DNA from 3 places in the Paenibacillus sp. MER 99-2 genome. Region 1 is predicted to be linked to each of the others. Evidence: riboswitches for the same ligand, from Rfam matches in the RefSeq annotation. Region 1 holds a riboswitch; each other region holds the start of a gene.
The links. A riboswitch is a leader RNA that binds a small molecule or an ion and turns the genes downstream of it on or off. The one in region 1 is predicted to bind cobalamin.
Positions count from the first base shown of each region.

Region 2: linked by a shared signal. The riboswitch ahead of M3636_RS17355 (hypothetical protein) and the one ahead of nikB (nickel ABC transporter permease) in region 1 are both predicted to bind cobalamin.
Region 3: linked by a shared signal. The riboswitch ahead of M3636_RS11440 (ABC transporter substrate-binding protein) and the one ahead of nikB (nickel ABC transporter permease) in region 1 are both predicted to bind cobalamin.

Region 1 is NZ_JAMAUZ010000010.1:96,889-100,171, forward strand. It holds gene M3636_RS26060 (AraC family transcriptional regulator) at 149-991, shown strand; cobalamin riboswitch at 1,066-1,256, shown strand; gene nikB (nickel ABC transporter permease) at 1,432-2,370, shown strand; gene nikC (nickel transporter permease) at 2,371-3,204, shown strand; gene M3636_RS26075 (ABC transporter substrate-binding protein) at 3,218-3,283, shown strand, end outside.
Region 2 is NZ_JAMAUZ010000003.1:522,427-525,709, forward strand. It holds gene M3636_RS17345 (GerAB/ArcD/ProY family transporter) at 1-358, shown strand, start outside; gene M3636_RS17350 (uroporphyrinogen-III synthase) at 492-1,316, shown strand; cobalamin riboswitch at 1,560-1,749, shown strand; gene M3636_RS17355 (hypothetical protein) at 1,737-1,988, shown strand; gene cobJ (precorrin-3B C(17)-methyltransferase) at 2,087-3,283, shown strand, end outside.
Region 3 is NZ_JAMAUZ010000002.1:135,433-138,715, forward strand. It holds gene cbiB (adenosylcobinamide-phosphate synthase CbiB) at 1-243, shown strand, start outside; gene M3636_RS11435 (histidine phosphatase family protein) at 237-881, shown strand; cobalamin riboswitch at 1,041-1,194, shown strand; gene M3636_RS11440 (ABC transporter substrate-binding protein) at 1,461-2,468, shown strand; gene M3636_RS11445 (FecCD family ABC transporter permease) at 2,465-3,283, shown strand, end outside.

The sequences.
Region 1 (3,283 bases):
CATTGGAGGCGGATAACTATGGTGCAACCTATCTTAAATATGTCATAATCCCATTTTTGGTGTCGCTTACAGAGATAATATGACCCATTTACCTGTTATAATATTAACAACAATCATTGATGCGTATTGAGGGAAGGAAGTGCGTGAGATGAGTCGAATTGAAATGAATGTGGTTTCTTTAGACTGGACACAGATGGAGCTGGTGCTGCTATTTTTCGGATGGGAGGACTGTGAGCCATCTCATTATTGGGGACCAGGTGTCCGCGACTCCTACATTATTCATTACATTCATGAAGGGCGAGGCACGGTGCAGATGGAGAACCGGGAATACCATCTCTCACCAGGACAGGGATTTGTCATTGTCCCGGATACGATTATCCACTATGAGGCAGATGCAAGTGATCCGTGGACGTATTCTTGGTTTGGATTCAGAGGTGTGCATGCCAAAACATTTATGCAGCGAGCCTATCTAAGTCCGGAACACCCTGTGTTTGAAGCTCAAGACCCCATATGGTTTGATCAGTTGTATACTGACATGGTTCAGGCCTCGTCACGGCAAGGCGGCGATATATTTAGCCAAAGCCTGTTATATCGGTTAATTGCGGAGCTGATTGCTTCTTCTCCCAAGACGGAAGAAAAGACGGATCGTCCTGTGTCCACCAAGGAAGAATATATTCGTCAGGCTCTACAATATATGGAGAACCGGTACAGTCAGAAAACCTCGATCCTAGATATCGCGCAATCTGTTGGGCTGGATCGTACTTATCTCTCCGGGCTTTTCAAGGAGCGGTATGGCAAGTCACTTCAGGCGTTCTTCCTTGAATATCGGATCAACCGCGCAGCTGAGCTACTGCAAAATCCTGTATTATCTATTAGTGAGGTAGCCCATTCAGTGGGTTACACCGATCCGCTGTTATTTTCTAAGATGTTCAAACGGGTAACAGGAGTATCTCCCAAAGCATCTAGATTACAGCCTAATCTAACCATATAGATGGATTATTTTAATTTCATGTAATAAAAGTTTTGAACATTATCAGTCTGCCAGCTATACTTGTACAGAAACCAATTGAATATGTGGAATTAGGTGCTTTATCGATTCGGATAAAAGCTTAATAGGGAAGTCCGGTGTAATACCGGCGCGGTCCCGCCACTGTAACAGAGGAGTCATACAGCGTATTGCCACTGGTGTAAGCCGGGAAGGTGCTGTCTGACGATGATTCTGGAGCCAGGAGACCTGCCTAATTTAACGACACGTTAGTAACCTACGGGAGATAGGAAGGTGTTTAGAGAAGCATGATTTTTTCTGAAAATCTGTCTATTTAAGGCGTCCTTAACCGGTAACACGGAGAAGGGCGCTTTTTTGGTAGAACGGGATAGATTGTACCTTCCATTGCAGAGCGATGGAGCTTGGGAGAGAGGACGTCTGAACGCGTGAGCAGATACATCATTAAAAGATTAGTTCAACTGGTAGCTGTATTGTTCGGCATTACCTTTCTGACTTTTCTGTTAACCTACTTGTCACCAGGAGACCCAGCAAGGCTGATGCTGATGTCCACGGGGATCACGCCAACCGACGAATTGGTCATGCAGGTACGCACTCAACTTGGGCTAGACCAGCCATTTTGGATGCGTTATGGAACCTGGCTGGGGCAGGTACTGCAAGGGGATTTCGGCACCTCTTATAAGTATGATCGTCCTGTAGTGGACATATTGTTGTCTCGTCTACCAGCAACACTACGGCTAACAGGCAGCGCTATGCTTATCGTCATTATGATCTCTTTTCCGCTCGGAATTCTTTCGGCAATCTATCGGAATAAATGGCTGGATTATGCAATTCGTTTATTCTCTTTTGCTGGGCTTTCCATGCCAAGCTTCTGGTTGGGAATGTTACTCATGCTCCTATTTGGCGTTCAACTGAAGCTGCTGCCAGTGATGGGGAGTACGGGATGGAATAGTCTGATCCTGCCTACCTGTACGCTGGCGGTTCCGCTGATTGCACAGTACAGCAGGCAGATTCGAGCGGTTATGCTGGATGAAATGTCCCAGGACTATGTGAGCGGAGCGAGATCCAGAGGTGTGAAGGAGAGACAGGTCATTATGCATCACATTTTGCCAAATGCACTACTACCGATTGTGACCTTGATGGGCATGTCTACCGGGACATTATTGGGCGGTGCAGCCATTGTAGAGAGTCTGTTTGTGTGGCCAGGTGTAGGTCAGATGGCCGTAGACGCCATTTTTACACGGGATTATCCGTTGATTCAGGGGTACGTCATGTGGATGGCGACGATATACGTCACGCTGAATCTGCTTGTTGATCTATGGACGCATCTGCGGGATCCTCGGATTCGACTGGAAGTGGATGTGTAGATGAGCGAAATGAAGCAGATATTCAAACAAAATCGTTGGTTTACGTTGATCCTATCTTTAACCGGATGCTGGATAATTCTAGCGATGATCGCACCAATCTTGGCACCCCATGATCCGCTGACAACGAACTTTGCCCATGTGCTGCAACCACCTAGCACGGAATATCCCTTGGGTACAGACCAGCTTGGGCGCTGTATTCTGTCACGTCTTCTGTATGGGGCGCGCACATCATTACTTCTCACCTTTATGATGACGGGTATTGTCTTTGTACTCGGTGTAACGATTGGCATGATATCGGGATTCGCTCGTGGTGTGACAGACACCATATTAATGCGTTTAACAGATACGCTCATGGCTTTTCCAGGGTTAATCTTCGCTATTGCTGTAGTCGGCATGTTAGGGCCAGGATTATTCAACACGGTGGTAGCTCTGTCTGTGGTGTGGTGGGCGAAGTATGCACGTCTTGCCAGAGGTCTCGTCATTTCATTACAGCAAAAAGAGTATGTAGCCGCCGCCGCCTTCGGCGGTGCACGGTGGAGTCAGATCATCATCAGAACAATTCTACCCAACATGATCTCACCGCTGATCGTCATGGCGATGATGGATGTGGGCGGAATGATGTTATCGATCTCAGGTCTATCCTTCCTCGGACTTGGTGCACAGCCACCTGAACCGGAATGGGGAGCCATGCTGAATGAAGGCAGAAGGTATCTACAGACTGCACCATGGTTGTTAATTTATCCGGGGCTCGCGATATTTGGCACGGTTATGATCTTTAATTTATTGGGAGATAGCCTTCGAGATGTGCTTGATCCTAAGAAAGAAATCAAATAACGGGGGAACGAAAATGAACTTTATTCGCAGGAAGTCATTTATGCTTATGGCGTTATCGATTGTGATGTTATTTGTGCTT
Region 2 (3,283 bases), on a different contig from region 1:
TTTTATCTGCTGGGGGATGAAACGAATGATTCCGAAAGTGTCTGGTAAAGTGTTGACTGGGCCGATTGCTTTGCTTGGTTTTGTGTGCGCGTTCTGGTTTTTCCGTAATGCAGTCCAACTCTTTCGATTTACAAGAGAATGGACGTGGGTTGCCATTTTGTTTGAGGTGTTGTTGCCGATTCTAATATTTCTGTTTCTGCACCCTCGCAAGCAAGATCGACAACATTCCGCGGCTAAGCAGAGTGGCAGCAGTGGAGGACATAAGCAAACGTCGGATTCAAAAGAATCCACTTCGAAAGATCAGAAAAAAAGTGATGAGGGTACAGATGGTCAAGCGGGAGAGCTTCAGCCTTCCTGATCCAATTCATAAAAAAACGTTATAGCTGAGTATACATCAAATGGCATGAACGAGGTTTCCCTCCACAGAACTACCCTGTATACTGTAGTCAGACTGAAGAACGTTCGGCTGAACGAACTGGGGGGAACTTGGAATGGCTCAACATTTGGCAGGCATACGTGTAGCACTTACAGGACCACGCAAATCCAAAGAAATGTCTATATTAGTAGAGAAAATGGGCGGAGTCCCACTCGTGCGACCTGCACAGGGAACGGTGTTTTTGGATGATCGGAATATTCGCGACGGTCTGGTATCCTGGATCTCTGATCCACCGGACTGGGCTGTACTGACTACGGGTATGGGATTGGATGCGCTATTTGATATGGCGGAGGATATGGAGATTGCGGGACAATTGTTGGACTCCTTATCTGAATCATCCATTGCAGCACGTGGATACAAGACGGTGAATGCACTTCGCAAACGTAAGCTGAATCCGTTAGTTCGGGATGATGATGGCAGTACAGATGGATTAATTCGGGAATTGGAGCCACATGATCTTGCGGGGAAAAAGGTTATATTGCAGCTACATGGTGAGACAGCACCAAAGCTGGTAAACTGGCTGCAAGAACAGGGTGCAGAGGTTCGACAAGTGCTACCTTACCGCCATGTCCCTCCAGAGGATCATGAACTAGAACTGCTATTGAATGAGATTGTGAACCATGAAGTTAATGCGGTAGCTTTTACAAGTGGACCCCAGGTTCGCTTTTTGACGGCATACGCTACATCCCAAGGAAAGCTAGAAGAGATGCTGCAAGCCTTTCGTGAAGGGGTCATTCCTGCTTCTGTGGGTAAAGTTACGGCGAATGCGATGCGGGAAGAAGGCATTGAGGCACTTGTTGTGCCCGAAGAAGAGAAGATGGGTGCCCTGATTGTGGAGCTAGGACGTTATTATGCTGCCGCAAACGTGGACAAAGCTTAGGCGACACTCGATAAAAATAGGTGCACTAAACGGTCTTTTGGCATAAAGATCGTACCATGCATAAGAAATGTACATGTTATCCTGATCCATTTTTGGGTCAGGATTTTTGCTGTTTTCAAGTGGATACACCCTGAATAACTCCGAATAAAACAGAAGAAAGGTAGCTGGTACATTCATATCTTAAACATGGACATTTTTTCCGAAGCGATGTTATGATAAAAACAAATTATTCACATTATGCTCATATATGAAAACAAGCAAGGTGCTCTTGCGTCAGGCAAGAGATAACAGGGAATCGGGTGCAAATCCCGAGCGGTCCCGCCACTGTAATGGTGAAGCTCTTTTTTGGTTGATGTCACTCGTCATTCGGGGAAGGCAGAAGAAGAAGCTAATGATCCAGAGCCAGGAGACCTACCTTGCATGTGTCACCAAACCCTTCGCGGAAAGGAGTGGTGTACGAATAATCAGGAAACAGGCGGACAGACGGTTCGCCTGGTAGGCCTTTTATTTGGCGTATTCAACAACTGGATGGTGCTCTTCGCATTATGTCTTGTGGTTGTTTTCTTGAGTGTACGTACATACGTATCCCATCCGATTGTAGGATGGGATTTTTTGATTTTGAGAGATTATTATGAGAATCGTTGTTGGTCGAATGCATTTATCCATTTTTGAACAAAACGCTGCTTGATGAAGCATATTTATATAGAAGACGCTGAAAACGGAATTGTAGAATGTGCAGGTTTATTTAGGGTGATGGAGGAGGAGAAGCGATGCAAGGTCAAGGTAAGTTGCTGGTCATCGGATTTGGCCCAGGCGCGATGGAACATATTACGAATCGTGCACTTGAGGCGCTTCAGGAGAGCGAGGTTATCATCGGCTACAACACGTATGTCGATCTTATTCGGCCGTTGTTGAACGGACAAGCGATCGTGCGGACGGGGATGACAGAGGAAGTAAGCCGGGCTCAGGAAGCGGTTAGACAGGCCGAAATGGGCAAAATTGTTGCGGTAATCTCCAGTGGTGACGCCGGTGTATATGGTATGGCAGGTCTAGTCTACGAAGTATTGATGGAGCAGGGATGGAAACCTGAGAGCGGTGTTGCCGTTGAAGTGATTCCAGGCGTATCGGCTATTAATTCCTGTGCTTCGCTGCTCGGTGCACCGGTGATGCATGATGCGTGTACGATCAGCTTAAGTGATCATCTTACCCCATGGGAAACGATTATTCGCCGGGTCGAAGCAGCGGCGTCAGCGGACTTTGTCATTGCACTCTATAACCCGCGCAGTGGGCGCAGAACACGCCAAATTGTCGAGACTCAGGAAATGCTGCTTCGTTACCGTGATCCCCAAACTCCGGTTGGATTGGTGAAAAGCGCCTATCGGGATCGTCAGGACGTTGTTATGACTACCCTGGAGGATATGCTTAACCATGATATCGGGATGCTGACCACCGTGATCATCGGTAACTCTTCGACCATGATGTACGAAGGGCTCATGGTCACTCCTCGTGGGTATCAGCGCAAATATACGCTGAATACCACGGAACAGTCGCTCAGACCTCATGAGCGACTTCGCACCGAAGCCGAGCCATGGTCGCTCGGCGCAAGAGAAGCCCGCGCTGCCACCTCCGGTGAGGCAGCGGGCGCGGACGCGGCTCGCGAAGCGCAAGCCGCGAAGCTCCAGGCGGAGCCAGCCATGCCCGGCGTGAGCGCCGGAACAGGCCCAGCTCCGCAGAGCCAGCCGCCTGCCGGTGCAGGAGCCTCTGCTGCGCAGGCATCGCACCCGGCTGGCGGCGGCACCGCCGTGCTCGCTGGCGAGCGGCCAGCGTCAGCGCTGGCAGAAGCCGCGCCGCGCGCAGCGGTTGCTTCGCCGCAAGCGGGCGCCGCTGAGCTGGCGGCGGAAGCGCTAACGCGGCTCGCGGTAGGCGGTGCCCTCGCGGGCGAGTCCGCTCGCCGCTGGCTGGACGCG
Region 3 (3,283 bases), on a different contig from region 1:
CCGAATAGCGGCTTTCCCGAGTCAGCCGTTGCAGGTGCGCTGGGGATCAGACTGGGTGGGCATAACGTGTATCATGGTGTCTCGTCTTTTCGTGCATATATGGGAGAACCGACTCGCTCAATGGGAGCAGAGGATATCGTGAGAACGACCCGCCTCATGTTCTGGTCGGCAGGTTCATTTGTCATTCTGTGTGTGTTTGCTTCCCTCGGGATCTGGCTAGCTGGAGGTACATTACTGTGGTGATATCGAATAAGGAAAACGAAATGCATTCGCTTGATCTCATTTTTATCCGTCATGGGTCAACGTTGTGGAATCAGGAAAAAAGATATCTTGGGCATACGGATATCGGTCTCCTGCCTGAAGCGAATCAAGAGCTTGCTCCGCTCAGGGAGCAGCTTCGTAACTTCTGTTGGAGCAAGCTTTACTCCAGTGACCTACTGCGCTGTCGGCAGACCCTCACAAATGTCGCTCCTATGCAACAGGAGCAGGCACAGCTAGATGCACGGCTCAGAGAGATTGATTTTGGGGAGTGGGAGGGCAAGACGTATGATCAACTCCAACACATTCAGCAATATCGAGACTGGATTGATGATCCACAGAGCGTGACACCACCGAAGGGGGAGTCATGGCAGGCATTTACTGCAAGGATTGATTCTTTTCTGGATACTTGCTTGTTGCACGATGCAATGTCCAAACCAGTAAAGGTTGATCTACCTCAGATTGGTATCGTGACACATGGCGGTGTGATCCGATATGCGATATCTCGCCTAATCCCTGATCTGAACTTCTGGGGTACGCAGGTTATTCCAGGCCAAGCCATTAAGGTCAGGCTGGATTACGGGGCGAGCGGATGGGTAGGAAGCCAGATGGCATTTCCTTGAATCGGCTTGTAAGGTTGTACAATATAACCTATAATCACAACAGACGTGTGACGATGCGTAGGGGTTTGATGGGTCTAATCAAGGATTAGATGCTCAACCATACGTATACAACTAATATGCTCAATTGAATGTTTAGATCATAAGCGACCAAGGGTTCCGTATGCATTGGAGTTGCATGGTTATGTGTATTCATACCATGTACGTACGCAAACGGATGAAATAGGGAAGCTGGTGTAAATCCGGCACGGTCCCGCCACTGTGAATCAGGAATAATCCTGTAAGTCAGGTTACCTGCCCTGGACGTATAGACCGGTGTTCCTTCGAGGAAAGGACAGCGTTTCGGGCAGTGTTCTGTGTATGAACAGCGCAGGTGATTCATCATGCGTAGAGCACGCCATATGCGAGACGTTATCCCTGATCCTGTTGTAAGGATTGGGGATTTTTATTGTTCCAATATGGGTTCTTCACTCTCCGATAACGTGTAAATGTTGAAGTTCAACCTTATACAGGAACATCAAGATATGAGCATTTAGTTTTTGAGCACACACAGGGTCAATAGAACAGATAGAGAAGGGGAGAATGAACAGAATGAATATCAAGAACTGGAAAAGCGTAGCGTCCCTGCTTAGTGCAGCAGCACTAGCACTGGCTTTGGCTGGATGTGGCAATGCAACAACGAATGAGGGGTCAGGAGCATCACAGCAACCTGCACAGGAACAGAGTCAAGAACAGACAACAACGGATCTCAAGACACAATATCCAATTACCGTTACAGATGCAACAGGTGAGACATTCACGTTTGAAAAGGCACCAGCCAAAATTGTATCTGTATCTCCAGCGGAGACAGAGTCGTTGTTCGCCCTTGGATTGGACGAGCAGATCGTAGGTGTATCTGATTTTGATGATTACCCTGAAGCAGCTACAACGAAGCCCAAAATGGGCGGTGTATCTAAACCGAATGAAGAGTCCATCATTGCAGCGGATGCAGACATCGTATTCACAGGCATCTCCATGAATGAAGAAGCGGTGAAGAAATTCCGTGACCTGGGGATTGTTATTTTCAAGACTGATCCAAAATCAGTAGACGATGTAGCGAACAACATTGAAACATTTGGTCAAATTACGGATACACAGGAAAAAGCACAAGAGCTCATCGCGAAGATGAAACAAGATGTAACAGATGTTACTGAAGCGGTGAAGGCGGTTAAACCGGAAGAGAAGAAGAACGTATATGTTGAATTTTCCCCGGGCTGGACAGTGGGTAAAGGTGAGTTCATGGATGAGCTGATCACACTTGCTGGAGGAAACAACGTTGCTTCTGATTTGCAAGGCTGGAACGAAATTAATGAAGAAAATATCATTGCTGCGAACCCAGATGTAATTCTGTATGCCAATGATGTCATTGATGAGAATTCCAAAACACTGGATCAAATTATCAAAGCTCGTAGCGGCTGGGATCAGATTACTGCGGTAAAAGACGATGCGGTTATCGGTCTAGATGCCAACCTACTTAGCCGTCCAGGACCACGGGTAACCGAAGGTCTGAAAGCCGTAGCTAAAGCGATCTACCCTGATCTGTTCCAATGAGTAAAAAGCTAGCGGTGTACGGGACGGCTGGGATAGGACTGCTGGTGTTGACGGTGCTGATCTGCACGGGCATTGGTTCAGTATCCTTGCCTGTCCGTGACATTGCAGGTATTCTGCTGCATCACATTCCGTGGATCGGGGATTGGATTACTCCCGATTGGAGCACAGCAGCAGAACAGATTATATGGAAGGTGCGATTCCCGCGGGTACTGCTTGCCGTGCTCGTGGGCGCCTCTCTAGCAATAGCGGGTGCTGGCTTCCAAGGGGTGCTTCGTAACCCTCTTGCAGATCCGTTTACGTTAGGCGTATCATCTGGTGCATCGGTGGGTGCAGCATTTCTGATTTTCTTCGGATTACAATATGCATTAATCGGAATCTGGACCTTGCCTTTGGTTGCGTTCCTAACCGGCGTGTTGACGCTATGGTTCGTGCTGGCACTAGCTCGTGAGGGTCGAAAAATACCAACACATAGCCTAATTCTGGCGGGCGTGGTCATGCAAAGTTTCCTAGGGGCAGTTGTCTCCTTCCTATCGACGATGTCGAAACAGACGATTAATGAAATTATATACTGGACGATGGGAAGTCTGGCACTGCGTGGGTGGTCGTATACGGCCATCCTTTTCCCATATTTTCTGCTTGGTCTGATTTTCCTCTGGAGTCGTGCACGTTCGTTGAATGTGCTTGCTCTGGGAGAGCGTCAGGCGGCTCACATTGGAGTTCAGGTGGATAGATTGAAGCTATCAGTGTTAGCGGTTGGCACGTTGCTCACAGCAGGAGCCGTATCGGTGTCAGGTGTCATCGGTTTTGTAGGCCTT